Regions from separate parts of the Pseudomonas palleroniana genome, predicted to be linked through region 3. Evidence: predicted binding sites of a transcription regulator. Region 3 holds the regulator's gene; each other region holds the start of a gene.
What was found. The regulator FliA, encoded in region 3, starts transcription of late flagellar genes. The targets are predictions, from matches to a motif close to CTAAAGTTTNNNNNNNNNNNGCCGNTAA.

Region 1 (7,384 bases), 2.5 Mb from region 3:
GTAGCCGCCAACGTCGACATGATCGTGATTGTGTTCGCGCCGCTGCCCGAGCCCCATGCCAACCTGATCGACCGCTATCTGGTGGCCGCCGAACATGCCGGCATTCGCCCGCTGTTGCTGCTGAACAAATTCGACCTGATCGACGAGCAAAACGCGCCGGCGCTCAACGCATTGCTGGCGGTCTACCGCACCTTGGGTTACCCGGTGCTGGAAGTCTCGGCGCATCACGGCAATGGCATGGAACAGCTGCAACAACAACTGGACGGGCGCATCAGCGTGTTCGTCGGCCAGTCGGGCGTAGGCAAGTCATCGCTGGTCAACAGCCTGCTGCCGGAAGTCGAGACCCGCGTGGGGCCGCTGTCGGAGCTGTCCGGCCAGGGCACCCACACCACCACCACCGCGCGACTGTTCCACTTCCCCGGTGGCGGTGAGCTGATCGACTCCCCGGGCATCCGGGAATTCGGCCTCGGCCATGTCAGCCGCAGCGATGTGGAGGCGGGCTTCATCGAATTCAACGACCTGATCGGCACCTGCCGCTTCCGCGACTGCAAACACGACCGTGAGCCGGGCTGTGCGTTGCTCAAGGCCCTGGAAGATGGTCGTGTGCAGCAGCAACGGATGAACAGCTATCGGTCGATCATCGCGAGTTTGCCGGAGAACAGTTACTAACCTGCACCAACGAAAAGGCCGCGATCATCGCGGCCTTTTGCATGGTGATTACGACTTGGGTGCAGGCACCGTAGGATCCTTCACTCCACCATCATCAAACAGGTTCAGCTTCTGCCGTAGCTCATGGGCCGGCAACGGCTCCTGCCCTGGAGGAATGGCGTTCGGGTCAGCCGGGACTTCCCCTGGCGCGCCTTCGCCAGGTTTCGGTACCGCAGGCGCCGCACTGTGATCACCCTCGATCGCGCGCTGGGCCTTTTTGGTCAGCACCACGATATCGATCCGGCGGTTGACCGGGTTGAACGGGTCTGCGGGATCAAACAATTGCGACGAAGCAAAACCCACCACTCGCGCCACTTGCGGGTCCGGATAGCTGCCCGCCACCAGCGCACGACGGGCAGCGTTGGCGCGGTTGGCCGAGAGCTCCCAGTTGCCGAAGTCGCCCTGGCCTGCATAGGGCTTGGCGTCGGTGTGGCCGCTGATGCTGATCTTGTTCGGCACCGCCTTGATGGTGTCGGCCATGGCCAGCAGGATATCTTCGAAGTACGGCTTCAAGCGGGCACTGCCGGAGTCGAACATCGGCCGGTTAGCGGCGTCGGTGATCTGGATACGCAGGCCCTCGGGCGTGATCTCGAAGGAGATCTGATCCTTGAACTTCAGCAGTTGCGGGTTTTCTTCGACCTTGGTCTGCAGCTCCTTGAGCAACAGTTCCAGGCGCTCCTGCTCGACTTGCTCAGCCATGGCCTCGACCGTGTCGCGCTCGACGGGGATTTTTTCCTGGGGGGCCTCGGTCTTGACCTCCGGGTTGATCGTGCGCTCAGGCGCCAACTGCGGCGAACCGCCGAGGTCGATCACAAAAGGCGTACCGCTTTCCGAGAAGCCAATGGGGTCTTTGAAGTAACCGGCAATGGCGATCTTCTGTTCCGGCGTGGCGGTAGACATCAGCCACAGAACCAGGAAGAACGCCATCATCGCCGTCGCAAAGTCGGCGAAGGCGATTTTCCAGGCGCCGCCGTGGTGCCCCGCTGCGAAGCGCTTGACGCGCTTGATGATTATCGGCTGATTGTTTTCCATGGCTTAGCGACCGCGAACCGCTTGCTCCAGCTCGGCGAAGCTTGGGCGATGTTTCGGGTACAGCACCTTGCGACCGAACTCCACCGCCAACGATGGCGGCATGCCGGAGGCCGAAGCGACCAGGCACGCCTTGATCGCTTCATAGAGGTTGATCTCTTCCTTGGCATCATGCGCCAGGGAAGTCGCCAGCGGGCCAAAGAAACCGTAGGCCGCAAGAATACCGAAGAATGTCCCCACCAACGCCGCACCCACGTGCATGCCGATGGCCTTCTGGTCGCCATCGCCCAGGGACGCCATGGTCACCACGATACCGAGTACCGCCGCGACGATACCGAAGCCCGGCATGCCGTCGGCAATGCCGGTGACAGCGTGGGAGGGGTGTTCCAGTTCTTCCTTGAGGCTGAACAGCTCCATGTCGAACAGGCCTTCCAACTCGTGGGGAGCCATGTTGCCGGAAGACATGATGCGCAGGTAATCGCAGATATAGGCGGTCATGCGCTCGTCTTTGAGCACGGCCGGGTACTTGGCGAAAATCGGGCTGGCCGCCGCATCCTCGATGTCGGCCTCGATGGCCATCATCCCCTCGCGGCGACTCTTGTTGAGGATCTCGTAGACCAGGCCCAGCACTTCCAGATAGAAGGTGTGGGAGAAGCGTGAACCGAACATGCTCAGGGATTTTTTGACCACATGCATGGTCATGTACCCAGGGTTGGCTTGCAGGAATGCACCGAATGCCGCCCCGCCGATGATCATCACTTCGAAAGGCTGGATCAACGCGGCAATTTTACCGTGGGAAAGGACGTAACCGCCGAGCACGCTCGCGAGGACGACGATGATGCCGATAATTTTAGCCATAGGAGATGGGTACTTGCGCCGTCGGGTTCATGGACATAGTGGGTGTAGCAGAAAAACTCTTGTTCTACTTATCGGCAAAACTGCGCCAGACTATAGCCCGTTAAGGCGAAAAGCCAATTCGGCCCATTCCGGGCGTGTTGAATGCATGTGATGACCGCGCCCCAATCATGGCTAATGAAACGACAGTCCCAACTGCAAAACCGACCACCCTCGCCGCTTGGATCAAGCGCCTGGATGATGTGCTGCTGCCTATTCCCCAAGCCAGCCACGAGCGCGTGTGCAAAGCCATTCGCGATAGCCGCAGTTCATTGCGAGATATTGCCGAGCTGATGCAAGACAGCCCGGCGTTGGTACTCAGCGTGATGCGCGAGGCCAACAGCCACACCCACGGCAGCCTCGCGGCCCCTGCGGAAAACCTCGAAGTGGCGCTCAACCGCCTCGGCCTCAAGCGTGCCGAAGAATTACTGGCGCGCCTGCCCTCGGTGCCGGCCAAGGAAATCCCCGTGGCCTTGCGCCAACTGCTGCTGGTGAGCCTGCACGCGTCGCAGCAAGCCAACGGTTTATTCGGCAGTCGCCTGGCGCGCTTGTGGCAAGACATTCACTGGGGCAGCCTGCTGTTTTTATCGCCGCTTTGGCCGATGGCCGTCACCTACCCCAAGCTCCTGGAAGAATGGGAATTGCGGGTGATCCACAAGGGCCAGCCGGCACGCCAGGTCGAGCAGGAATTGTTCGGCGTACGGCTGCTGGATTTGTGCCTTGGCTTGACCGAAGCGTGGCACTTGCCGATCTGGGTGTCCCAGGGCTACAACCTGCTGCTGAGCGAACAACGCTTGCTGGTCAAGGCGCTGCATATCGCCCGCGAGGAAGATGAACTGCGCCATCAGCAGTTGCTCGACGCCGAACCCAACCTGCGCCGTTGGTTGAACCAGCCGGCCAATACGGTGCTGCTGGCTAACGGCCTGGCAATGTCGGCCCAGGAGTCCTGGACCTGCCCGCATACCGAACGCTGGCAATATCTGACTGCGCTCTACCTGGAAGCCCCCCTGGGCGACGTGCAGCAGCAAGCCCACCAGCAAGCGGTGACCAGCGCCCGCCATACCCTGATGCCCGACCTCTGGCACCCGGCCTTGTCGCTGATCTGGCCGTGGCATGTACAGAAGGTCCATCGCGGCTTGCTGCCCGCACCACCGCCCACCGCCGAAGCCTTGGCCGTATGGCGCAAGCGCTGTACCGAGTTGCTGGTTGAACCGAACCGCTTTGCCAACGCCATGCACCTGACCACTTGCGCCAAAGAAGCATTGGTGGCGAGCGGCATGCAACGGGTGCTGCTGTTCATGGCCGACCGCGCCTTGAGTACCTTGCGCGTGCATCAAGCCGAAGGGTTGCCCAAGGACGCCGCAAACCTGAGCCTGGACGTGGTCAATAGCACGCTGCTGCAACGGCTGTTGGAAAAGTCCGCGCAGGTGCGTCTCACACCCGACAACCACGCACAGTTCTCTGCACTGCTGCCGCCAGTGCTGCGTCGCCTGTTTACCGGCGAACACCTGTTGTTGCGCTCCCTGAGCTGCAACGGCCGAGTGGTCATGCTGATGGTCGCCGACCAGGGCGGCGGGCCGTTCTCGGAAACCACGGTGCAGGCCTTCGGCAAAACAGCGCAATGCGTCGAGAAAGCACTGCACAGCTTTACCAACCGCAGCACTTGATGCTTGCGCTACAATCGCCGTCCTTTATCGCCAACATTTGTGCCCAGGAGACCTCACATGCCTGACTTCTCTGGCTTGCCGCTGGTGATCGAACCCGGCGACCTGCTCGGTCGACTGGATGCCGAACACCTGATTCTGGTGGACCTCACCAGCGCCGCCCGCTACGCCGAGGGTCATATCCCAGGCGCGCATTTCGTTGACCCCAAGCGCACCCAGTTGGGCCAGCCACCGGCTCCCGGCTTGCTGCCGAGCAAAGCCGACCTGCAAAAGCTGTTCGGCGAACTGGGCCACACCCCGAACGCAACCTACGTGGTCTACGACGACGAAGGCGGTGGCTGGGCCGGACGTTTTATCTGGATGCTCGACGTGATCGGCCACCAGAAATACCACTACCTGGACGGCGGCCTGCTCGCATGGCTGGAAAGCCAGCACCCGCTTTCCACCGAGGTGCCCGCCCCCGTTGGTGGCCCGGTCAGCCTGACCTTGCACGACGGCCCTACCGCCACCCGCGAATACCTGCAAAGCCGTCTCGGCGCGGCTGACCTGGGCATCTGGGACGCACGCGGACCGCTGGAATATTCCGGCGAGAAAGTCCTCGCCGCCAAGGGCGGTCACATTCCCGGCGCGGTGAACTTCGAGTGGACTGCCGGCATGGACAAGGCACGCAACCTGCGCATCCGTCGTGACATGCCGCAGATCCTCGAAGACCTCGGGCTGACCCGCGACAAAGAAATCATCACCCACTGCCAGACTCACCATCGCTCTGGCTTCACCTACCTGGTGGCCAAGGCGCTCGGTTATCCGCGAGTCAAAGGTTATGCCGGTTCCTGGGGCGAATGGGGCAACCACCCCGACACCCCCGTTGAGATTTAAGGTTTAAGGACAGTCAATGAAAAAGCAGTTATTCATCCTCAGCCAGTACCTGTTGCCGCACCACTTGCTGTCGCGCCTGGCCGGGTGCATTGCCGAGTGTCGCGTGCGCTGGTTCAAGAATGCCTTCACCCGCTGGTTTGCCAAGCGCTATCAAGTGGACATGTCCCAGGCCCTGGTTGAAGACCTGACCGCCTACGAGCACTTCAATGCCTTCTTCACCCGCGCGCTGAAAGACGGTGCTCGCCCGCTGGATCAAACCCCAGGCGCAGTGCTCAGCCCTGCCGATGGCGCGGTCAGCCAGCTTGGCCCTATCGAACACGGCCGCGTGTTCCAGGCCAAGGGCCACAGCTTCAGCGTGGTGGAACTGTTGGGTGGTGATACAGCGGTTGCTGCGCCGTTCATGGGCGGCGATTTCGCCACGATCTACCTGTCGCCCAAAGACTACCACCGCGTGCACATGCCCCTGGCCGGTACGTTGCGTGAGATGGTGTATGTGCCCGGGCGGATTTTCTCGGTGAACCAGACCACGGCTGAAAACGTGCCGGAGCTGTTTGCGCGTAATGAGCGTGTTGTCTGCCTGTTCGACACCGAACGCGGCCCGATGGCGGTAGTGCTGGTGGGTGCAATGATCGTGGCGTCGATTGAAACCGTGTGGGCAGGCCTGGTGACACCACCGAAACGCGAGCTGAAAACCTTCCGCTACGACGAAGCCGCGCGTGCGCCGATTCACTTGGAGAAAGGTGCGGAGCTGGGCCGCTTCAAGCTGGGTTCGACCGCCATCGTGCTGTTCGGGCCGGATCAGGTGAAGTGGGCTGAAGAACTGGTGGCAGGTTCGCCGGTGCAGATGGGCCAGGGTATTGGTTCACCTAAAGCCTGACCTGAAGCCGACGAAAATCAAATGTGAGAGGGGGCTTGCTCCCGATAGCATCAGTCAGTACATCTGTTGACTGAATCACCGCTATCGGGAGCAAGCCCCCTCCCACATTTTTGCTTGTATTCCTACAGTGAGAGCCGCTTAGAGCTGACCATCGCGGTCGCGAAAGCCCAGTAGATACAACACGCCATCCAACCCCAGGGTCGAAATCGCCTGCTTGGCCGATTGCTTGACCAGCGGCTTGGCGCGGAACGCCACACCCAACCCGGCAATCGCCAGCATCGGCAAGTCATTGGCGCCGTCGCCGACCGCAATGGTCTGCTCCAGGCGCAAACCTTCCTTATGGGCCAATTCCTTCAGCAGGTCGGCCTTGCGCTGCGCATCGACAATCGGCTCTACCGCAACGCCGGTCACCTTGCCATCCACCACTTCCAATTCGTTGGCGAACACATAGTCGATACCCAGCTTGGCCTGCAGTTGCTTGGCAAAGTAGGTGAAGCCGCCGGACAGGATCGCGGTTTTGTAACCCAGGCGCTTGAGTTCAGCGAACAGGGTTTCAGCGCCTTCGGTCAATCGCAGCGAAGCACCGATCGAATCCAGCACGCTCACGTCCAGCCCCTTGAGCAGCGCCAGGCGCTCCTTGAAACTGGCACGGAAATCCAGTTCGCCGGCCATGGCGCGCTCGGTAATCTCGGAGACCTGCTCGCCCACACCGGCGGCCTTGGCCAACTCGTCAATCACTTCGGCCTCGATCAGCGTGGAGTCCATGTCGAACACCGCCAGGCGACGATTGCGGCGGAACAGCGAATCTTCCTGGAAGGCGATGTCGACATTCAGCGCCTGGGCCACGCTCAGGAATTCGGCGCGTAATGCCTGCGGGTCAGCAGGCTCGCCACGCACAGAGAACTCGATACAGCCCTTGCCTTTGTCGGCTGGCGTGTCCAGGGGCATACGACCCGACAGACGGTCGATGTGGTCGATATTCAAACCATACTGGGCAGTGATCGAACTGACGCGCTGCAATTGTTCAGCCGTCACCTTGCGGGTCAACAGGGTCACGATGTGGCGTTTTTTGCCCTGACCGTCGACCCAATGCTGGTAGTCCTCTTCGGACACGGGGGTGAATCGCACCTGTTGATCGAGCTTGTATGCCGTAAACAGGATGTCCTTGAGTACCGAGGACGCCTGCTCGGTGCTCGGGATTTCGACAAGGATGCCGAAGGACAAGGTGTCGTGGATCACCGCCTGACCGATGTCGAGAATGTTCACACCACCCTGGGCCAGCACGCCGGTAATGGCCGCGGTGAGACCCGGGCGGTCTTCACCGGTGATGTTTATC
Region 2 (7,384 bases), 1.7 Mb from region 3:
GTGTACGTCACTCCCTCTCACCAATACCCCACCGGCGCCACGTTGCCACTGGAGCGACGCCTTGAGTTGATCAACTGGGCGGCAGAAAAGGGCAAATGGGTTATTGAAGATGACTACGACAGCGAGTTTCACTATGACGGCAAACCCACCGCCTGCGTGCAAGGCTTGGATAAATACCAGCGCACGCTGTACATCGGCACCTTCAGCAAGACCCTCTACCCCGGCCTGCGCATGGGTTACATGGTGTTGCCTCACGAACTGATCAGCGCCTTCACCTATGCCCGCAGCATGATGGATGGCCACACGCCACAGCTCCAGCAACTGACGCTGGCGCGCTTCATGGAAGACGGCCATTACAACGCCCATGTCCGCGCAATGCGCAAGCTCTACGCCGGACGCCAATCGATCTTGCTGGATGCCCTAGGCAAACACTTGGGCGATATCGTCACCGCGTCTCGCCCCCAGGGCGGGCTGCAAATTCCGTGTTTGCTGCACGATGGCTGGTCGGAGGCAATGACTATCCGCCAGGCTGAGAGCTGCGGTGTACAACTGCCCGGCCTCAGCAGGCTGTATGCTGGCGATGAGAAGAAACAAGGGTGGTTATTGGGCTACTCGTCCTTGACCGCCCATGAAATCGAAGCCGCCGTACTGCGTTTGGCCAAGGCGCTGAGAACACCTCAGGCGACACCCTGGGCTAAGTGACCCAGGGCAAAACGATCAACGAAACCGATCTACTTCATGGCGCAAGCCCGCCGCCAGGGTTTCCAGCTCCTTGGCGGTAATCGCCAGGTTCGACACCACTTCACGCTGCTCGCTGTTGGCCAACGCAATGCTCTGCAGATTGCTGCTGAGCACATTGGCGGTGCTGCTCTGCTCCTGGGTCGCCGTGGTGATCGCCGCGAACTGCTGCCCGGCCGAGCGGCTTTGTTCGTCGATACGCGCCAGGGCCGAGGCCACGTCGGCGTTACGCGACAAGCCTTCCTGCATCAGTACATTGCCGTGTTCCATGGTGCTGATGGCGTTGCCGGTTTCCTGTTGGATGCTCTGGATCATCCCGGAAATTTCGTCAGTGGCTTGGCGGGTACGCGACGCCAAGTTGCGCACTTCGTCAGCAACCACGGCAAAGCCACGCCCCTGCTCACCGGCACGGGCGGCCTCGATCGCGGCGTTGAGCGCCAGCAGGTTGGTCTGTTCGGCGATCGAGGTGATCACCCCCACAATCCCGCCGATTTCCTGGGAACGCTGGCCCAAGGTGTTGATCACCGTAGCCGTGCTGTTCAACGCAGCGGCGATGTGTTCCAGGGACGACGACGCCTCTTGCATCGAGGTACGGCCGATGCGGGTTTGCTGGGCGTTTTCCTGGGCCAGGCGTTCGGTATTGCCCATGTTGTCGGCAATGTTCAACGACGTGGCGCTGAATTCTTCCACCGCACCGGCCATGCTGGTGATCTCGCCGGACTGTTGCTCCATGCCTTCATACGCGCCGCCGGACAGACCGGACAATGCCTGCGCCCGGCTATTGACCTCTTCGGCTGCCTTGCGGATGTGCGACACCATGGTCGACAGCGCTTCGCCCATCTGGTTGAAGGCGCGCGCCAACTGGCCGATTTCATCATGGCTGGACACGTTCAAGCGTGCGCTCAAATCGCCGGCACCCAGGGCTTCGGCCTGGCGCACCAGGTCACTCAGGGGCTGCAGTTTGCGGCGCAGCAACCACACCACTGCGCCCACCGCCAGCAACATCGCCAACACGCTGCCGATCACCAGGCGGATCCCCACCGCCCAGGTCACCGAGCGAATCTCGGACTTCGGCATGCTCGCCACAACCGACCACGGGCCGCCCTCAAAGGGCACCGCGACGCTATAGAAGTCTTCGTTCTTGTCACTCCAGAATTGCCCTTCGCCCGGCGCTTTCGCCAGTTCGAGCATCACTGGGATGGCCTGGTCCGGTGCCTGCACGCCAGCGGGTGGTACCAGCCAGTGTTTCTGTTCATCGAGCAAGGCCAGGGAACCGGTCTGGCCGATACGGAAACGCTTGAGATTGTCGAACTGGGCCTTCTGCTCATCGGTGTAGTCAAAACCGATGAACAACACGGCGATCACTTTGCCGCCAGCGTCACGCACCGGGGTGTACTGGGTCATATAGGCCCGGTCGAACAACACCGCACGGCCGACATAACCCTGCCCAGCCAGCAGCCGCTGGTACGCCGGGTGCTGGTGATCGAGCACGGTGCCGATGGCGCGGTTGCCGTCCTGCTTGGTCAAGGAGGTGCTGACGCGGACAAAGTCTTCACCGCTGCGTACGAATACCGTCGCCACACCGCCGGACATTTGCTTGAAAGCGTCCACTTCCCCGAAATTGTTGTTCAACACCACGTCGCCCAGGTACAGGCTCGGCGTTTGCACACCGGCCACGGTAACCGGCTGGTCCGGCCGCACGCTCAACCCGGCGCCGAAGCGCTTTTCAAACAGCCCGCTCAAACGCTGGGTACTTTCGCGCAAGGTGCCGTGGAAGGTATTGAGTTGATCGGCGAGCAGGCGTGCCTCGCTGGCCAGGTGTTCCTCGCGGGTGTCGAGGTTGGCGGAGTCGAGGGAACGCAGGGCGAAAACCGTACTGCCGCTGATGGCAACAGCCAGAATCACGGCCAAGGCGAGACCTAATTGGGAGGCGATCCGAGCGCGAGGTTGAGACATGACAGCTCCTGGCCGAGGCCAGGATCATCCTGATCTCATAGCGTTGCTCGGCAAATTATCTAGTGGGTAGCAATAGGGCACGATAGTTCCAACACCCCTTCTTCGGCGGGTGCGGGCAATACTTGAGTGCTGCGCAGAGGTATCGCGCAAACGATTGCAAAACACGCTCAATCCAGGCGCTCAACCTGCGGCAATTCCATCGCACGGACTTCCCCTTGAAGAAATTCCGCCAACCGCCGCAAGCGCTCACCACCGGGGCGGGTTTTCGGCCATACCAGGTAATAGTTTTCCCCACTGGCCACCGCTGTCGGCCAGGGCAGGCTCAAGCGCCCCTGGGCCACATCCTCGGCCACCATCAACAGATCGCCCATGGAGACCCCGTAACCTCTCGCGGCAGCGATCATGCCCAACTCAAGGGTGTCGAACACCTGCCCGCCCTTGAGCGACACCTGAGATGACAGCCCCATGCGCTCCAGCCAGTTGCGCCAATCGCGGCGGTCGGGCGTGGGATGCAACAGTTCGGCGCCGGCCAGGCGCGCGACGTCCCAAGGCCCATCCTCCAGCAGGTTCGGCGCCCCCACTGGAACCAGCAACTCGGGGAACAGGTAAACGGCCTCCAGATCCGCCGGAAAATGCCCGTAGCTGAGCAGCACCGCGCAGTCGAAGGGCTCCTGATTGAAGTCCACCTCATCCACGCTCATCCACGCGCTGGTCAGTTGCACCTCATTGCCCGGCTGCAGGGCCCGGAAGCGGCTGAGCCGCGCCAGCAGCCAACGCATGGTCAACGTGGGCGGTGCCTTCATGCGCACAATGTCATCTTCGGCGTTCAAGGTCTCGCAGGCCCGCTCCAGGGCAGCGAAACCTTCGCGCACGCCGGGCAACAACAGGCGCGCGGCTTCAGTGAGCTGCAAGGTCCGACCGCTGCGCTGGAACAGGCGACAGGCAAAATGCTCCTCCAGCGTGCGAATGTGCCGGCTCACTGCACTCTGGGTAATCGACAGCTCCTGCGCCGCACGGGTGAAGGAGTTATGCCGGGAAGCGGCTTCAAAGGCGCGCAAGGCATAAAGCGCAGGCATACGACGAGACATTGAGAAGCTCCTACGGGGCAATCCCCAAACCCTACCAGAATCCCTCAGGCATGAGTTTTAATCATGCTGATGATCGCATTTATCGTTTTGTGCATTGAACCCAGAGCGTCGAGAATCAACCCTTCCCCAACCCTCTGACTTTTCGAGCGTGATGATCATGCAACATCCGGCGCGTAGCGAACTCTGGGCCATTCTGCGGCTGTCGGGGCCGTTGATTGCCTCACAGTTGGCCCACATGCTGATGGTGCTGACCGATACCCTGATGATGGCCCGCCTGAGCCCCGAAGCTCTGGCCGGTGGTGGCCTGGGTGCAGCGAGTTACTCATTCGTGGCGATTTTCTGCATTGGCGTGATTGCCGCCGTGGGCACCCTGGTTGCCATTCGTCACGGCGCGGGCGATATCGAAGGCGCCACCCGCCTGACCCAGGCCGGGCTGTGGCTCGCCTGGCTGATGGCCCTGGCGGCGGCGCTGCTGCTGTGGAACCTCAAGCCAGTACTATTGATGTTCGGCCAAACCGAATCCAACGTGCACGCGGCAGGGCAATTCCTGACGATCCTGCCGTTCGCCCTGCCCGGCTACCTGAGCTTCATGGCCCTGCGCGGCTTTACCAGCGCCATCGGCAAGGCGACGCCGGTCATGGTGATCAGCCTGTGCGGCACCGTGCTCAACTACCTGCTCAACCATGCGTTGATCGAAGGCATGTTCGGCCTGCCGAAACTGGGCTTGATGGGCATCGGCCTGGTGACGGCCATCGTAGCCACCAGCATGGCCCTGGCACTGATGTGGTACATCCGCAGCAACCGGGCCTACGCGGCCTACCCGCTGGGTTCGGGCCTGCTACGCCTCAACACCCGATACCTGCGCGAGCTGTGGCGCCTGGGCCTGCCGATTGGTGGCACCTATGCGGTGGAAGTCGGGCTGTTCGCCTTCGCGGCGTTGTGCATGGGCACCATGGGTAGCACGCAGCTGGCGGCGCACCAGATCGCGCTGCAAATTGTTTCGGTAGCGTTCATGGTGCCGGCGGGCATGTCATACGCGGTAACCATGCGCATCGGCCAGCATTACGGTGCCGGGCAGCTGCTGCAGGCGCGCTTGGCCGGGCGAGTCGGCATCGGTTTTGGCGCGATGATAATGCTAGGGTTTGCGGCGGTACTCTGGTTGTTTTCCGACCCGCTGATCGGGCTTTTCCTGGACCATGACGACCCCGCCTTCCACGATGTCATCGTCCTGGCCGTCAGCCTGCTGGCCGTGGCCGCCTGGTTTGAGCTGTTCGACGGCGTGCAGACCATCGCCATGGGATGCATCCGCGGACTGAAGGACGCCAAGACCACTTTTCTGGTGGGCTTGGGTTGCTATTGGCTGATCGGCGCACCCTCGGCGTGGTTGATGGCCTTTACCCTGGGCTGGGGACCGACCGGGGTGTGGTGGGGCCTGGCGCTGGGGTTGGCGTGCGCGGCCATCGCCCTGACCTGGGCGTTTGAAGCGAAGATGAAGCGGATGATTCGCCAGGAGCCTGAAATTCGCACTGAATTTCAGGCCATGCTGCCGGACTAGGGTCTGCAAGCCACTAGCCCAACAGCGCCTCCTGGCTCTTGCCGAACGTCAGGTACTCCACCAGCTCCGGCAAGGGCAGCGGCTTGCTGATCAGGTAACCCTGGGCCTGGTCGCAGCCAAACAGACGCAACAACGCCAGCTGCTCAGGGGTTTCCACGCCTTCGGCCACCACTTCGAGGTTGAGGTTGTGGGCCAGGTTGATCATCGCGTGGACTAATTTGCGGTTCTCTTCGCGCTCTTCCATGCCCCCCACGAAACTCTTGTCGATCTTCAACAAGGCAATCGGCAAGCTGTTGAGGTGCACGAACGATGAGAAACCGGTGCCGAAGTCATCCAGGGAGAACCGCACACCGAGGCGCCCCAAGGCATCCATGGTCTGCTTGACCAGATCGCTGCGACGCATCACGGCGGTCTCGGTCAACTCGAACTCCAGCCACTTGGCCTCCACGCCACGCTCGGCGATCAACCGACTGAGAGTGGAGAGCAACTGGCTGTCCTGGAACTGGCGAAACGACAGGTTGACGGCCATGTGCAGCCGCGGCAGATCGCGCTCGCGCAGGTCTTGCATGTCGCGCAAGGCTCGAGAGATCACCCAATAACCCAGCGGCACGATCAAACCGCTCTGTTCGGCCAGGGGTACGAACTCACTGGGCGGCAACAGGCCCCGTTCACCATGGCGCCAGCGCACCAGGGCTTCCAGGCCAACGATATGCCCGTCGTCCAGGTCCAGGCGCGGCTGGTAATGCAATTCCAGCTCGTCACGGCGCAACGCGCGGCGCAGCTCGCTTTCCAGGTCGGCCAGGCTGCGGGCGTTACGGTTGATGCGTTCGTTGAAGATGTGAAAGGTACAGCCCTGGGTGCTCTTGGCCTGCTGCATGGCGATATGGGCGTGCCACATCAACGGATCGGCACCGGCGCGTGCGCGGGCATGCGCCACACCGAGGCTGCAACCGATCAACAAGCTTTCGCCGTCGACCCAGTACGGCTCGGCCATCACTTCGGTGATGCGCTCGGCCATCCATTCGGCACGCTGGGGCGCACGCCGGGTATCGATCAGCAGGGCGAACTCATCACTGCCCAGGCGCGCCAACTGGTCCCCGGCTTCAAGCTGGCTCTTGAGCCGTGAGACCACTTGCAGGATCAACCGGTCGCCGGCCTGGTGGCCCAGGGCATCGTTGGCATGACGGAAGTTATCGAGGTCCAGATGGCCGAGCGCCAGGCCTCGCCCTTCGTTTTCCGCCAGTCGTGCGGCCAGCAGGGTCTGGAAACCCTGGCGGTTGGCAATACCGGTGAGCGGATCCTGCTCGGCCAGGCGCTGCAAGGTGTTCTCCAACACACCGCGCTCACGGACATGGCGCAGGCAGCGGCGCAACGTATCGGCATCCAATACACTGCGCACCAGCCAGTCGCTGACACCCAGCGGCGAAACCAGTGGTTCCTGCTCCAACAGCAAGACGCACGGCAGGCTGCAACGGCCAGGGCCGGGTTGCAGGCTGGGCGTGGTCAATAGCACGGCACTGTGGTCGTCATCGAACAGACGACTCACCGAGTCCCAGTTGGGCGCACTGATCAGCACAGCCCCATCGCCCATCGGCACCAGGCACTCGCGCAACAACGCTGCCCACTCAGGCGGATCGGCCAGAAGCAGCAAACGCAAGGGTTCGACAGGCGTAGACAAGCTAGCTCCCTAGACTCTGCAAGATTTCAATGGCGGCGGGCAGTATGACGTGCGGCCTGAGAATCACCCATGATAAGGCTTATCAGAGGCACAGGCTGCACACATCCGCTGCAAAAAGCTCCCACATCCTGCGACAAAGTATCAAAACCGGCAAATTTAGATCGAGTGGTACGTCACACCGTCGTTCTGTGAGAGCAGAATCCTGCCAGCCTGTTAAAATGCCCGCCCTTTTGAACAACGACCCCCTGAATTCCGTATGTCCCGACTCAATCCCCGGCAGCAAGAAGCCGTGAACTACGTCGGCGGCCCTCTATTGGTGCTCGCCGGCGCCGGCTCCGGCAAGACCAGCGTGATCACCCGCAAGATTGC
Region 3 (7,384 bases):
GCTTCGGCCTTCGCCGCGCTGAGGGAGTTGAGCAGTTGCTCGAACTCGCTATCGGTCACATCCGGCTCAGGCTCGGCAACCGGTTCCGGTTCCGGGGCGGCTTCCACCGCCGGCGCGGCCGAGGTGTCGGCAGGCTCTGCGTAGCGCGCCAGGGCGGCCAGCAGCTCGGGCGTGGCAGCCGTGATCGGCGCGCGTTCACGGACCTGGCTGAACATGCCATTGACCGCATCCAGGGCTTCGAGAATCACGTCCATCAATTCCGAATCAACGTGACGCTCACCCTTGCGCAGGATGTCGAACACGTTCTCGGCGATGTGGCAGCACTCCACCAGCTCATGGAGCTGGAGGAAGCCGGCGCCCCCTTTTACAGTGTGAAAACCGCGAAAAATTGCATTGAGCAGGTTCGCATCATCCGGGCGGCTTTCCAGCTCGACCAGTTGCTCGGACAGTTGCTCTAAAATTTCGCCGGCCTCTACAAGGAAATCCTGAAGGATCTCTTCATCGGCGCCGAAGCTCATGTGGGTGCTCCTTAGAAGCCTAAACTGGACAGCAAATCGTCTACGTCATCTTGACCGGATACGACGTCTTCACGTTTATCGGCATGAATCTGCGGACCTTCACCCTTGGCGAGATGTTTTTGTGGATCTTTTTCCGAAAGGATCGCTGCGCGGTCATGTTCGATACCGGCAAAGCGGTCGACCTGGCCGGCCATCAGCACCAATTTGAGCAGGTTGCTTTCCACTTCGGTGACCAACTGGGTCACACGCTTGATCACTTGACCGGTGAGGTCCTGGTAATCCTGGGCCAGCAAAATGTCGTTGAGGTTGCTGGAAACCGTACGGTTGTCCTGCTCACTGCGCGACAGGAAACCTTCAACCCGACGCGCCAATTCACGAAACTCTTCGGCGCCCACTTCGCGACGCATGAAGCGGCCCCAGTCAACGCTGAGGGCCTGGGCTTCGTTGGCCATGCCGTTGACCAGCGGCGTGGCGTTTTCCACCAGGTCCATAGTGCGGTTGGCCGCCGCCTCAGTCAGCCTGACCACATAGGACAAGCGTTCGGTGGCATCGGTGATTTGCGAAATTTCTTCGGCCTGGGGCATGTGCGGGTCAATCTGAAAATTGACGATCGCACTGTGCAGCTCACGTGTCAGCTTGCCCACTTCCTGATACAGGCCGCGGTCACGCGTCTGATTGAGCTCATGGATCAACTGCACCGCGTCGCCGAACTGACCTTTTTCCAGGCTTTCGACCAACTGGTGGGCATGTTTTTTCAGAGTCGACTCAAAGTCTTTCTGTGATGATTCTGTATGCTCCATAGCTCCCCCTGCGATGGCGTTAGCCGTGGATGCGCTCGAAGATTTTTTCGATCTTCTCTTTCAACGCCTGTGCAGTGAATGGCTTGACCACGTAACCGTTGACCCCGGCCTGGGCGGCTTCGATGATCTGTTCACGCTTGGCTTCGGCGGTCACCATCAACACGGGAAGGCTGCGCAATTTTTCGTCGGCGCGCACGTGGCGCAACAAGTCGATACCGGTCATGCCCGGCATGTTCCAGTCCGTTACCAGAAAGTCGATGCTCCCACTGTTGAGGATCGGGATCGCCGTAAGGCCGTCATCCGCCTCGACCGTGTTGGTGAACCCAAGGTCACGCAACAGATTTTTTATGATCCGCCGCATCGTTGAGAAGTCATCAACGATGAGGATTTTCATGTTCTTGTCCAATTCGACCTCCAAGCAGTCTTAAACGCGCCCAGCACCTGGACGCGCCATTTCAATCAACAGGCGTTACACAACAAAGGACTGCCCAGGGCACCACGGCACGACCCCGCAAAAGCCTTCGACTTTCGCGGCGCGTCTACAGTGTCCCCACACTGCCTGTCAGCGCGCGCGCCACTCCCCCAACCGCCCCCGCAAGCGGGCTGCGCACTGGCTATGCAGCTGGCTGACACGCGATTCGCTGACCCCCAGGACCTCACCGATTTCCTTGAGGTTCAGCTCTTCGTCGTAGTACAGCGCCAACACCAGTCGCTCACGCTCCGGCAAATTGGCAATCGCGTCCGCCAACGCCCTCTGGAAACGCTCATCTTCCAGGTCACGCGACGGTTCGAGATGTGCACTCGCGCCGTCCTCGTGCAGCCCTTCGTGTTCGCCGTCCTGCAACAGGTCGTCGAAACTGAACAGGCGGCTGCCCAAGGTATCGTTCAAAATCCCGTAATAATCATCGAGACTCAATTGGAGTTCGGCCGCAACTTCATGATCTTTAGCGTCACGACCGGTTTTTGCTTCAATTGCGCGAATGGCATCACTGACCATTCGCGTGTTGCGGTGTACCGAACGCGGCGCCCAATCCCCTTTACGGACCTCATCGAGCATCGCGCCACGGATACGGATACCCGCATACGTCTCGAAACTCGCACCCTTGCTCGCGTCATATTTGGTCGACACTTCGAGCAAGCCGATCATGCCGGCCTGGATCAGGTCTTCCACCTGCACACTGGCCGGCAGGCGCGCCAGCAAGTGGTAGGCAATGCGCTTGACCAAGGGCGCATAACGCTCGATCAATTCGCCCTGGCTGTCACGTGCCGATTTCTTGTAAAGGTTATAGCCGCTGGCTGTCATAGCACCGGTCCTGCGCTCGTCTGATGCACCAATCGCTCGACGAAAAACTCCAGATGCCCCCGCGGGTTGGCAGGCAACGGCCAGGTATCGACCTTCTGGGCAATAGCCTTGAACGCCAACGCGCATTTGGAACGAGGGAACGCTTCATAGACCGCACGCTGCTTTTGCACGGCCTTGCGCACACACTCGTCATAGGGAACTGCGCCAACGTATTGTAAGGCGACATCGAGAAAACGGTCCGTGACCTTGGTCAACTTGGCGAACAGATTCCGGCCTTCCTGCGGGCTTTGGGCCATGTTGGCCAGCACGCGGAAGCGGTTCATGCCGTAGTCACGGTTAAGCAGTTTGATCAGAGCATAGGCGTCGGTGATCGAGGTGGGTTCGTCGCAGACCACCAGCAATACTTCCTGCGCGGCGCGCACGAAGCTGACCACGGATTCGCCGATCCCGGCGGCGGTGTCGATCACCAGCACATCGAGGTTGTCGCCGATATCGCTGAACGCCTGGATCAGGCCGGCGTGCTGCGCCGGGCTCAGGTGCACCATGCTCTGGGTGCCCGAGGCGGCAGGCACGATACGAATGCCTCCGGGGCCTTGCAGCAGCACATCGCGCAGCTCGCAACGGCCCTCGATCACATCGGCGAGGGTGTGTTTGGGTGTCAGCCCCAGCAGAACGTCCACGTTCGCCAGGCCCAGGTCAGCATCCAGCAGCATGACGCGACGGCCAAGTTCTGCCAGGGCCAGGGACAAATTCACCGACACGTTAGTTTTCCCGACGCCACCTTTGCCGCCGGTCACCGCGATCACCTGTACAGGATGCATGCTGCCCATTTTATTTCTTTACCTTGTCTTGCTTAGACGCAGGCTACACGGCTTGGTCGCGTGAATCGCTTGCAGACCATCAATGTAGATACATTTCACAGTGCTCATCCTGCCTCACCCCACCCGTTTTGCCGGGTTGTGGTAAAGGTCGGCGAACATATCAGCCATCGCTTCCTCGCTAGGCTCTTCTTGCATTTGCACGCTGACAGCACGGCTGACCAACTGATGACGACGCGGCAGATGCAAATCATCTGGAATCCGCGGGCCATCGGTCAGGTAGGCAACCGGTAATTCATGACCGATAGCCAGGCTCAACACCTCACCCAAGTTTGCAGTTTCGTCTAGTTTGGTGAGGATGCAACCCGCCAGGCCGCAACGTTTGTAGCTGTGGTACGCAGCGGTAAGAACCTGTTTCTGGCTGGTGGTTGCAAGCACCAGGTAATTTTTCGCCTTGATGCCACGCCCGGCCAGGCTTTCCAGCTGCATGCGCAGCGCCGGATCGCTGGCTTGCAGGCCGGCGGTGTCGATCAACACCACGCGCTTGCGCAACAGCGGGTCAAGGGCATTGGCCAGGGACTGGCCCGGGTCGACGTGGGTCACCGGCACATTGAGGATGCGCCCCAGGGTCTTGAGCTGTTCCTGGGCGCCGATACGATAACTGTCCATGCTCACCAGCGCGATACTCGACGCGCCGTACTTGAGCACATACCGGGCGGCCAGCTTGGCCAGGGTGGTGGTCTTGCCCATGCCGGCCGGGCCGACCATGGCGATCACACCGCCCTCTTCCAGCGGTTCGAGCTCCGGGGTGACGATCATGCGGGCCAAGTGGGCCAGCAACATGCGCCACGCCTGGCGGGGCTCTTCGACCTCGGTGGTCAGCGCCAGCAGGTCGCGGGACAGCGGGCCGGACAGGCCGATACGCTGCAAGCGACGCCACAGGTTGGCCTGGTGCGGCTTGCTGCCTTGCAACTGTGTCCAGGCCAACGAACCCAACTGCACTTCGAGCAGTTCACGCAGGCCGTTGAGTTCAGAGCGCATCGAGTCGAACACGCGCTGGTCGACCGCAGCCGCCGGGGCCGGCGCTGCGGGACGTGGCGGTTCAACGAAGGTCGGCTCGACCAGCGGCTCGGCGGCCGTCAGCGGCAGGCCGGCGAACAATTGGCGATTGGTGGTAGCGTCGCTGTCGCCACGCATGCTCAGCTCGGCCTGGGCCGACACAATGCGCGAGGCGGTCTTGCGCAACTCGTCTTCGAGTTCCATGTTCGGCACGCGCGGCGCCAATGCCTGGGGGGTGTAATCCAGGGCAGCCGTCAGCTCGACACCGCCGGCAATGCGACGGTTACCGATAATCGCGGCATCGGCGCCCAGCTCATCACGGACCAGTTTCATGGCCTGACGCATATCGGCGGCGAAAAAACGCTTAACTTGCATAACCCACTACCCTCAGCCGTTGGGCCCTACTGTCGCGACGATAGTCACTTGCTTGTTGTCAGGAATTTCCTGATAAGCCAAAACGTGCAAATTCGGTACTGCCAGGCGTCCGAACCGCGACAACATCGCTCGAACCGGGCCCGCCACCAGCAGAATCACCGGATGGCCCGCCATTTCCTGGCGCTGCGCCGCTTCGATCAACGAACGCTGGAGTTTTTCAGCCATGCTCGGCTCCAGCAGAACGCCCTCTTCCTGGCCTTGTCCGGCCTTCTGGATACTATTGAGCAATATTTGTTCCAACCTGGGCTCCAAGGTGATCACAGGCAGCTCAGACTCAATGCCTACAATGCTTTGCACGATGGCACGGGACAAGCCGACGCGCACGGCGGCCACCAGAGCGGCAGTATCTTGACTCTTGGCGGCATTGTTGGCGATGGCTTCCGCGATGCTGCGAATGTCGCGCACCGGCACTTGCTCGGCGAGCAACGCCTGCAGCACTTTGAGCAACTGCGACAGCGACAGCACCCCCGGCACCAGCTCTTCGGCCAGCTTTGGCGAGGCTTTGGCCAGCAACCCCATCAATTGCTGGACTTCCTCATGGCCGATCAGCTCATGGGAGTGCTTGTACAGAATCTGGTTAAGGTGGGTGGCAACCACCGTGCTGGCGTCCACCACCGTATATCCGAGGGATTGCGCCTGGCTGCGCTGGCTGACTTCGACCCACACCGCATCCAGGCCGAAAGCCGGATCTTTGGCGGTAATGCCATTGAGCGTACCGAACACCTGGCCGGGGTTGATCGCCAGTTCGCGGTCCGGGTAGATCTCGGCTTCGGCCAGGATCACCCCCATCAGGGTCAGGCGGTAGGCACTGGGGGCCAGGTCGAGGTTGTCGCGGATGTGTACGGTCGGCATCAGGAAGCCCAGGTCCTGGGACAACTTCTTGCGGACCCCCTTGATGCGTGCAAGCAACTGGCCGCCCTGGTTACGGTCCACCAGAGGGATCAGGCGGTAACCCACTTCCAGGCCGATCATGTCGATCGGGGTGACGTCGTCCCAGCCAAGCTCCTTGGTTTCCTGGGCGCGGGCCGGCGATGGCAACAGTTCCTGCTGACGGGCGATTTCCTGCTGAGCCAGGACCTTCACCTGGTTCTGCTTGCGCCAGAACAGGTAGGCAGCGCCAGCCGCCATGGCCGCCATGCTGAGGAACGACACATGCGGCATACCCGGCACAATGCCCATGATCGCCATAATCGCTGCCGCCACCGCCAGCGCCTTCGGCGAGGCGAACATCTGGCGGCTGATCTGCTTGCCCATGTCTTCGGAACCCGAAGCACGGGTCACCATGATGGCTGCGGCTGTGGATAACAACAGTGATGGCAATTGCGCCACTAAACCGTCACCAATGGTCAGCAAGGCGTAGACCTTGCCCGCATCACCGAACGTCATGCCGTGCTGGAAGATACCGACCGCCATGCCGCCGATCAGGTTGATGAACAGAATCAGCAAGCCGGCAATGGCGTCACCGCGCACGAATTTGCTGGCACCGTCCATGGAACCGTAAAACTCGGCTTCCTGGGCGACTTCCGCACGGCGCGCCTTGGCCTGGCCCTGGTCGATCAGACCGGCGTTGAGGTCGGCGTCGATAGCCATCTGTTTGCCAGGCATTGCATCGAGGGTAAACCGCGCGCTCACCTCGGAAATTCGTCCGGCACCCTTGGTCACCACCACGAAGTTGATGATCATCAGGATCGCGAACACGACGATACCGACCACGTAGTTACCGCCGATCACCACCTCACCGAAGGCCTGAATCACCTTACCGGCGGCGGCGTGGCCGTCCTGGCCGTGCAGCATCACCACCCGGGTAGACGCCACGTTCAGTGCCAGGCGCAACAGCGTGGCAACCAGCAGGATGGTGGGGAAAACCGCGAAGTCCAGGGGCCGCAGGGCGTAGACGCACACCAGCAGCACCACGACCGACAGGGCAATGTTGAAAGTGAAGAACACGTCCAGCAAGAACGGCGGCATCGGCAACATCATCATTGCCAGCATCACCAGCAACAACAATGGCACACCCAGATTGCCCCGCGAGAGGTCAGTCAGGGTGCCACGGGCCGTGCTGAGCATTTGAGAGCGATCCACCGGTATTCCTCGTGTCCCTTGAAGCAAAGTTTTGACGCCGGGAGGCGTCCTGCAGGCCGGGTTGCAAGAAGCCTTCCAACTTTTGCTTCAAGGGACAGATCGCCCTCAGCGAGGGCATGTTGCCGGATTTACGCGGGGCGCACGTTTTCCGCCTGAGGGCCTTTTTGCCCCTGGGTTATTTCAAACTCCACTTTTTCACCTTCGCCAACGGTTTTGAATCCTTCACCTCGAATCGCGGAATAGTGGACAAAAACGTCAGCCCCGCCACCCTCCGGAGTGATAAAGCCGAAGCCTTTTTCCGCGTTAAACCATTTCACAGTGCCTGTTGCCATCGCCGTTCTCCTGACTTATCACTCAAGAACTCGCGGG
Region 4 (7,384 bases), 400 kb from region 3:
CATATCCAACAGGCCGCCGCTGCCGACGACATCACCCTGGGTGAATTGCTGGGACACGGCTGCCAGGCTCACACCGCTGCCGACACTGTTCTGGCCAGTACCCAGCTTGGAAGCTGCGTAGATGTCGGCGAATTCTGCACGCGACGTTTTGAAGCCGGTGGTCGCAACGTTGGCGATGTTGTTACCGGTCACGTCCAGCTGTTTGTTGGCCGCATAGAGGCCGCTAAGGCCGATATTAAAAGACATGTTTCTCTCCCTCTGCCGTATTTAGCCGGCTCTATGTACCGATAGTCTGAATTTGCGACAGCTTGACGCTGCCCATGCCACCTGCAAGGTTGAGCAGCATCTCGCCGCCGGTCTTGCTCAATGTCACGCTGGTCACCGTGGCGGGCAGCGAAGTCAACAGGGCAGCAGAGTCGCCCTTGTCATTCTTGTAGGTGGCGTTGAAGGTGTAGGTGCCCGTTGGAGCGACTTCACCCTTGTCGTTCTTGCCGTCCCAGATAAAGCTGCTATTACCGGCACTCTGGGCGCCCATATCGATGGTGCGCACCACGTTCCCATCCTTGTCGGTGATCTTGACGGAGACGTTACCCGTCGCTGCCGTCACCGCCACCGAGCCGGTCATGCTCTTGCTGGTATCGACCAACGCTTTGTCGGTCTGGGTGATGATCGAGCGCCCGACCAACGACGAGGCTTGCAGCGCCTGCGACGAGCTGAAGTTGCTGGAGATCGCATTCACCGAGTCATTCAGGGTGTTGATGCCTTCCAGGCTGCTGAACTGGGCCAGTTGCGCCACGAACGCGCCGTTATCCTGGGGCGACAGCGGGTTCTGGTTTTTCAGTTGGGTCACCAGCAGTTGCATGAACGCATCCTTGCCCAGTGCCTGGTTACCCGTGGCGGCCTTGGCAGCGTTATTGAGACTGCTGTTGTCTGTCGCCGTCTTGACCTTGGTATTGAACAGGTCCTGAACCGGCGTGTTGGCTGGATTAGTGGTATCAACAATGGCCATTATTTGGCGCCCCTTATCACTGACCCAGGGTCAGGACCTTCTGCATCATGGTTTTGGCGGTGTTCATCATTTCCGCATTGGTCTGGAACGAGCGGCTGGCGGAGATCATGTCAGCCATTTCCTCGACCACGTTGACGTTGGGGTAGTACACGTAGCCCTTTTCGTTCGCAGCAGGGTGGTTGGGCTCGTAGCGGGCCTCAAGGTTGCTCTGGTCTTCGACCACACCCAACACCTGCACGCCGGAGCCTGCGGCATCCTGATTCTGGAACAGCGAATCGCTGCCGTTGCCCTGGCCACCTTGGAACATGGTGGCGAACACCGGGTGACGGGCGCGGTAGGTCTGGTCGATGCTCGAAGACACGGTCTCGGCGTTGGCGATGTTACTGGCGACGGTGTTCAAACGCGTGGTCTGCGCGCTCATGCCACTGCCGGCAATATTGAAAACACTGGACAGGGACATGGCTTACTCTCCACGCAGGGCTGACATCAGCCCTTTGAATTTACTGTTGAGCAGGGTGAAGCTGGCCTGAAAGTTCACCGAGTTCTCGGCATAGGCCGATTGCTCCAGCTGGGCGTCGACGGTGTTCTGGTCGATCGACGGTTGCATCGGCGTGCGATACAACAACGCCTCATCACCACTGCTCAGGCCCTGTGCTTCGATATGCCGGCTATTGGTCATATTCAAGGCAAAGGTGCCGTTCTTGGTCTTGTCCTGCTGCGCCGCGAGCACAGCGGAGAAATCCAGATCCCGAGCCTTGTAGTTCGGGGTGTCGGCGTTGGTAATGTTGTTGGCCAGGACTTCGGCACGCTGGGCGCGGAAGCCCAGGGCTTGTTCGTGGATACCGAGCGCTTTATCGAAGCTGATGCTCATGGCGGAAACCTTTAGGCTGACCTGCTTTTCGTATCTGGGTTATAGCAAGGCTCATGCCAATTCTTCGAAGGCCCGTATTTCAAGGGTTTGCTGGATGCTGTTAAGCGGCAATGCCAGAAAAGCGGCAATGGACTTCCGCGTGAAGCCAGTAAAGCGGCAATGCATGTTGCCGCTTTGAGGCGAAAAAATGGGAGGCCTGTGTGGGGCCTCCCATTTTTTTGTTCAAGGGTGCATCACTTCGCCTGGTAGATGATCCCAGGGCTGCATTGCACCATCTGGTAATGATCCGGCAAACCGTTCAACGCTTCTGAAGCCCCCAGGAACAGGTAGCCGCCACGCTTGAGGGTGCCGTGGATGCGCAACAGGATGTCTTTCTTCACTTCGGCCGAGAAATAGATCAGCACGTTGCGGCAAAACACCATGTCAAACTTGCCCAGACTGGCATAGCTGTCGAGCAGGTTGAACGAGCGAAACTCCACGCGATTCTTGATCGGCGCCTTGACCGCCCATCGCCCTGCCCCTTTAGGCTCAAAGTAACGCTGCAGGCGCTCCTGGGAAAGCCCACGCCCCAGAGCAAGGCTGTCGTATTCGCCGGTCTTGCAATTGGTCAGCATGGTGCCGGACAAGTCGGTGGCAACAATTTGTGCCCCCGCCTTCAGCTGGCCCATGTTGGTTCGCTCAAACTCATCGATAGACATCGAGATCGAATACGGTTCCTGCCCCGAAGAGCACGCCGCCGACCAGATGCGCAGGCGCTGGCCCGGGCTGGCCTTGATAGCCTCCGGCAGCACTTTGCTCTTGAGCACCTCAAAGGGGTAGGTGTCGCGAAACCATAGGGTCTCGTTGGTGGTCATCGCATCGACCACCATTTCCTTGAGCCCACTGCGCGGCTGTCCCTGGATGCGCTGAACCAACTCGCCCAGCGACTTGATACCCTGCTGCTCCATCAGCTTGTTGAGACGGCTGGATACCAGGTACTGCTTGTTTTCACCGAGCAATATGCCACAGGCCTTTTCCAGGAAGACCCGGAACTGTTCGAAATCCAAATTACCCGTAGACAATGATACCGCCTCTTAAATCGTGTGATCGCTAGGGAAATCCCCTAGCCGTGATCTGCAGCCTTGATCCGGTCGACTACCCGGGATGCCAGGTCATCAGGGCGGAATTTGGCCAGGAAGTCATCAGCGCCGACCTTCTTGACCATTGCCTGATTGAATACACCCGACAATGAAGTATGCAGGATGATATGCAATTTTTGCATGCGTGGATCGCTGCGTATTTCGGCCGTGAGGGTATAACCATCCATTTCCGGCATCTCGATGTCGGAAATCATCATCAAGAACTCCTCTTCCGGCTTCTTGCCCTCATCGACCAGGTTACGCAGGTAATCCAGCGCCTGGCGACCATCATTAAGAGCCACCACGTCCACGCCAACGGTTTGCAGACAACGCGTGACCTGCTTGCGAGCGACCGAGGAGTCATCCACGGTCAGTACGCGCAGGGATACCGCCTTGTGCGCGGTTTCCGCGTCGACCACGCCTACCGAGATAGACTCCGAGGTCGGCGCCACTTCGGCGAGGATCTTCTCCACGTCGATGATTTCCACCAACTGGTTATCAACCCGCGTCACCGCCGTGAGGTAGTGATCGCGCCCAGTGCCCTTGGGTGGCGGATGGATCTCTTCCCAGTTCATGTTGACGATACGTTCCACCGAGCGCACCAGGAAACCCTGGGTCTTGGTGTTGTATTCCGTGATGATCACGAACGGGCTTCCGCGGTCCTGCAAACCGGCGGAACCTGTGGCCAGTGCCAGGTCAAGAATCGGGATGGTCGCACCACGGATGTTGGCTACACCACACACCACAGGGCTGGATTTGGGCATGATCGTCAATTTGGGACACTGCAACACTTCCCGAACTTTAAACACGTTGATGCCATATAGCTGGCTGCCGTCCAGGCGAAAAAGCAACAACTCCAGGCGATTCTGCCCTACCAGCTGTGTACGCTGGTTTACTGAATCCATTACACCTGCCATGCCTGCACTCCTACGCTAAAACCTTGGGCCATACCTACAAGGCGGCGCGCGCCCTAACACGAAACGGCACGAGCTTTGCTATTTATTGGCCATGGACATTAAAACGACAGTTTCCCGACACCCCCGCCCTCGCTACCGCAGACTGCTCTGCGCCACGATGGTTTTGCTTGCCTTGACGGCAGGCGCTACGACCCGTGCCGACAACGTCACATTGCCTGATCTACTTATCGGCGTCACTCAGGGCTTTCTTGAGTTCACTGTAGAAGATTATCTGACAACCACACAAACGCCGGGACGCTACGAGATCCAAGTCAACCAGTTAGACCCTCGCCTGCGCATGCCAATGTGCGACAAGGAATTGACTGCCACCTTGGAAAGCCCTGCCCAGCCTATTGGTCGCGTCACGGTCAAAGTCCGTTGTGAAGGCGCTTCGCCCTGGACGGTGTTCGTGCCCGCTCAAGTCAAATTGTTCCGCGATGTCGTGGTGGTGACACGCCCGCTGAAGCGCACCGGCATCATCGGCTTCGAAGATGTTGCCCTGCGCGAACGTGATATCAGCCAGATCAACCAGGGCTATCTCACATCGGTGGACCAAGCCATCGGGCAGAAATTGACCCGACCAATGGTTACCGATCAAGTCATCACGCTGGTCCATCTGGAACAGGCCGAGGTGATTCGCAAGGGGGATCAGGTGGTGATTTCCGCCAGTAGCGGCGCATTGACAGTAAAAATGCCGGGGGAGGCACTGTCCAACGGCGGCATGAGCGAACAGATTCGCGTCAAGAACCTCAACTCCAACCGTGTGATCAAGGCGCAGGTGACCGCACCGGGACAAGTCGAGGTGGCGTTATAGAGTTCACTGGCATAGGACGCTGGCTTTTCCTACACTGTGGGCTGAACATCCGCGCATTCAGGTTTATTCTCAATCGCGCCTAAAGTTTATCCGGGTATGGCCGAAAACATGGCAAGCGTCCAAATACCCAGAGGTTTTTTAACATGGTCATTGATTTCAGTCGTTTGAATAACGCCCCGGCTTTGCCCGGTTCTACGCGCACCGGTGGTGCCAAGGACAGTGTAGAAGCCAAGTCCCAGCCTGCGCCTACCAAGGCAGAACCGGCCGGTGTCAGCCAGAGCGGGGAATCGGTACACCTGAGCAATGAGGCTCAACAGTTGCAGAAGGTCACTGACTCGCTGCGCGATCAACCGGTTGTCAATAAAGCCCGTGTGGCCGAGTTGAAACAGGCTATCGCCGATGGCAGCTATAAAGTCGACAGCAACCGTGTAGCCAGCAAGCTGCTTAACTTCGAAGCCGAGCGCTAGGCAAAGGCCTGCGCTGGGCTTTTGGACGCTTAAAACCCAAGGCCAGCCATGCACCACGACGAACATTTGCTCCAACTGATCATTGATGATCTGGCGCCGACGCAACATTTGCTCGAGTTGCTCAAAGAGGAATCCCTGGCCCTGTATGGCCGGGATATGCGTTTGCTGGAAGAAATCCTGGCACGCAAACAGTCGCTGATTGTGCTGCTTGAACAACACGGCAAGAAGCGCAGCGAAATTCTCATCAGCCTGGGCCTGCCGGCTGATCACGACGGCCTTGCCCAACTGGCCAGCCATTCCTCGGTCGGTGATCAACTACTGACCCAGAGTAGCGCGCTCAATCAATTGCTCGCCCAGTGCCAGGAAGCCAACCTGCTCAACGGTCAGTCGATCCAGCTTCAGCAAGCCACGACCGCCAACCAGTTGCGCATACTCCACGGCGGAGAACCTCCGGCCCTCTACAACGCCCAAGGCTCGACCTCGCGCCTGGTCAAACCAAGCACCCGCAGCCAAGCCTGACGCCGGTTCACCGCGCGCCTATCCAAGGCACGCTACATACTGGCAAAATGCCCCTTCTTGCGTGTAGTCGTATTTTGTCTGGAGATGGAAGAACCGTGTTCAACGCCCTTAATGCGGAAGATGCCCCGCAGCCACCAAAGGTCCTCACCACGCCTCTGGAAATCGCCAGTACTTTGCGAATGCTGCAGGAAAGCCATGATCCACTGATCATCACTTTCCACGAGCGCAGCCAGCGCTTTCAAAGCTACCTGGTAGACGTTGACCGGGACAGCAAGACGCTGGCCTTGGACGAAATGATTCCCCGCGATGGCGAACGCTACCTCGAGAATGGCGAGTCCTTCCGCATTGAAGGCTTTCATGAGGGTGTGCGGGTTGCCTGGGAAAGCAACGGTACGCTGGCCATCAGCGAGAAAGGTGGTCACCGCATTTACACCGGTAGCATACCTGGCGAAGTGGTCTATCATCAGCGACGCAATGCCTTCCGCGCTGCGTTGAAGCTGGCACAGCTGGTGAACATCGAGCTGGGCGGCGAAAAGCTCAAGGCCCCTATCAGTGGCAAGCTACTGGATATTTCCGCTACCGGCTGCAAGCTGCGCTTTGAAGGCGACATATCCGAGCGCCTGCAACTGGGTCAGGTGTATGACCGCTTTATCGCTGCCCTGCCCTTTGGCAGCATGAGCACGTCCGTCGAACTGCGTTATCTGCACTTCGAAGACAAGATCAATACCACTTTCGCCGGCGTGCGCTTTCATAACATGAGCGGCCTGGTGCAGCGCCAGGTAGAACGGTTTGTGTATCAGCTGCAGCGTGAAGCGAGACGCTTCGACAAGGATGATGATTTTTAAGCCTTGAAACTCGCGTCAAAAAACGGGCAGATCCTGATGGGATCTGCCCGTTTTTATATTCAGGGGCGTGCCTTGCTCAGGTCATGAGGATGATTATCCGGGTCTGGATGCTCGGGTGGAGTATCCAGTGCATCCCCCTCGGTCGGTGCTTGCGGATTAGCGTCGGCCCCAGGCTCAGCTACGGTGGTTTGCATCTGCTCCTGCACCACCGCCTCATCGACACGAGGATCGAGCGCAGCCACCAAGGGTGAACTGGACATGCTGTCGGGCATCGCTACGTGGTGCAGCGGAGCATCATCAACCTGATGCAGGTTAGTCACGGCTTTCGGACGGATACGCCAGACCAGAATCAGCGCGCACAGGCTGAAAAACGCGTACAGCATATGGCTGCCAAACAACTTCATCACCACGCCCGCCAACAGCGGCCCGACACTGGCGCCGATGCCGTAGGTCACCAGCAGCATGGCAGTCAGCGATACCCGACGGTCCCCTTCGACATGGTCATTGGAAAACGCCACGGCCAGTGGGTAAAGGCAGAACTGCACCAACGAACACAGGAAACCCGCGACAAACAGCACCTCCAATGGTACCTGGGTCAGGATCGCCAGCGGCAGAGCTGCCACCGCCAGGCACAAAGCGAAACAGCGAATCAATAATGCGCGGTCATAACGATCAGACAACCAACCCAACGGCCACTGCACCACCAAACCTGCAAAAATGCAGCACCCCATGAACACACCGACCTGTTCAGTCGTCAACCCCTGCTGGGACGCGTACAGCGGGGC

Region 1: a site for FliA is predicted at 2,664-2,691, ahead of motA (flagellar motor stator protein MotA). Genes of this name have one in related genera too.
Region 2: a site for FliA is predicted at 2,794-2,821, ahead of MJP36_RS03095 (methyl-accepting chemotaxis protein). Genes of this name have one in related genera too.
Region 4: a site for FliA is predicted at 4,848-4,875, ahead of flgM (flagellar biosynthesis anti-sigma factor FlgM). Genes of this name have one in related genera too.

The regions. Positions count from the first base shown of each region.
Region 1 is NZ_CP092411.1:6,096,070-6,103,453, forward strand. Features, by position in the region: gene rsgA (small ribosomal subunit biogenesis GTPase RsgA) at 1-669, shown strand, start outside; gene motB (flagellar motor protein MotB) at 718-1,740, opposite strand; gene motA (flagellar motor stator protein MotA) at 1,744-2,595, opposite strand; gene MJP36_RS27480 (HDOD domain-containing protein) at 2,763-4,298, shown strand; gene rhdA (thiosulfate sulfurtransferase) at 4,356-5,171, shown strand; gene asd (archaetidylserine decarboxylase) at 5,188-6,048, shown strand; gene serB (phosphoserine phosphatase SerB) at 6,187-7,384, opposite strand, start outside.
Region 2 is NZ_CP092411.1:721,015-728,398, reverse strand. Features, by position in the region: gene pdxR (MocR-like pyridoxine biosynthesis transcription factor PdxR) at 1-702, shown strand, start outside; gene MJP36_RS03095 (methyl-accepting chemotaxis protein) at 718-2,694, opposite strand; gene MJP36_RS03090 (LysR substrate-binding domain-containing protein) at 2,862-3,782, opposite strand; gene MJP36_RS03085 (NorM family multidrug efflux MATE transporter) at 3,934-5,337, shown strand; gene MJP36_RS03080 (putative bifunctional diguanylate cyclase/phosphodiesterase) at 5,351-7,015, opposite strand; gene rep (DNA helicase Rep) at 7,272-7,384, shown strand, end outside.
Region 3 is NZ_CP092411.1:2,413,828-2,421,211, reverse strand. Features, by position in the region: gene MJP36_RS11145 (chemotaxis protein CheA) at 1-518, opposite strand, end outside; gene MJP36_RS11140 (protein phosphatase CheZ) at 530-1,318, opposite strand; gene MJP36_RS11135 (chemotaxis response regulator CheY) at 1,338-1,712, opposite strand; gene fliA (RNA polymerase sigma factor FliA) at 1,881-2,621, opposite strand; gene fleN (flagellar synthesis regulator FleN) at 2,618-3,451, opposite strand; gene flhF (flagellar biosynthesis GTPase FlhF) at 3,557-4,873, opposite strand; gene flhA (flagellar biosynthesis protein FlhA) at 4,886-7,000, opposite strand; gene MJP36_RS11110 (cold-shock protein) at 7,144-7,347, opposite strand; gene MJP36_RS11105 (S1 domain-containing protein) at 7,366-7,384, opposite strand, start outside.
Region 4 is NZ_CP092411.1:2,014,931-2,022,314, reverse strand. Features, by position in the region: gene flgE (flagellar hook protein FlgE) at 1-246, opposite strand, end outside; gene flgD (flagellar hook assembly protein FlgD) at 278-1,009, opposite strand; gene flgC (flagellar basal body rod protein FlgC) at 1,026-1,469, opposite strand; gene flgB (flagellar basal body rod protein FlgB) at 1,473-1,880, opposite strand; gene cheR (protein-glutamate O-methyltransferase CheR) at 2,114-2,941, opposite strand; gene MJP36_RS09225 (chemotaxis protein CheV) at 2,983-3,915, opposite strand; gene flgA (flagellar basal body P-ring formation chaperone FlgA) at 4,007-4,768, shown strand; gene flgM (flagellar biosynthesis anti-sigma factor FlgM) at 4,912-5,235, shown strand; gene MJP36_RS09210 (flagellar protein FlgN) at 5,284-5,754, shown strand; gene MJP36_RS09205 (flagellar brake protein) at 5,850-6,599, shown strand; gene MJP36_RS09200 (MFS transporter) at 6,659-7,384, opposite strand, start outside.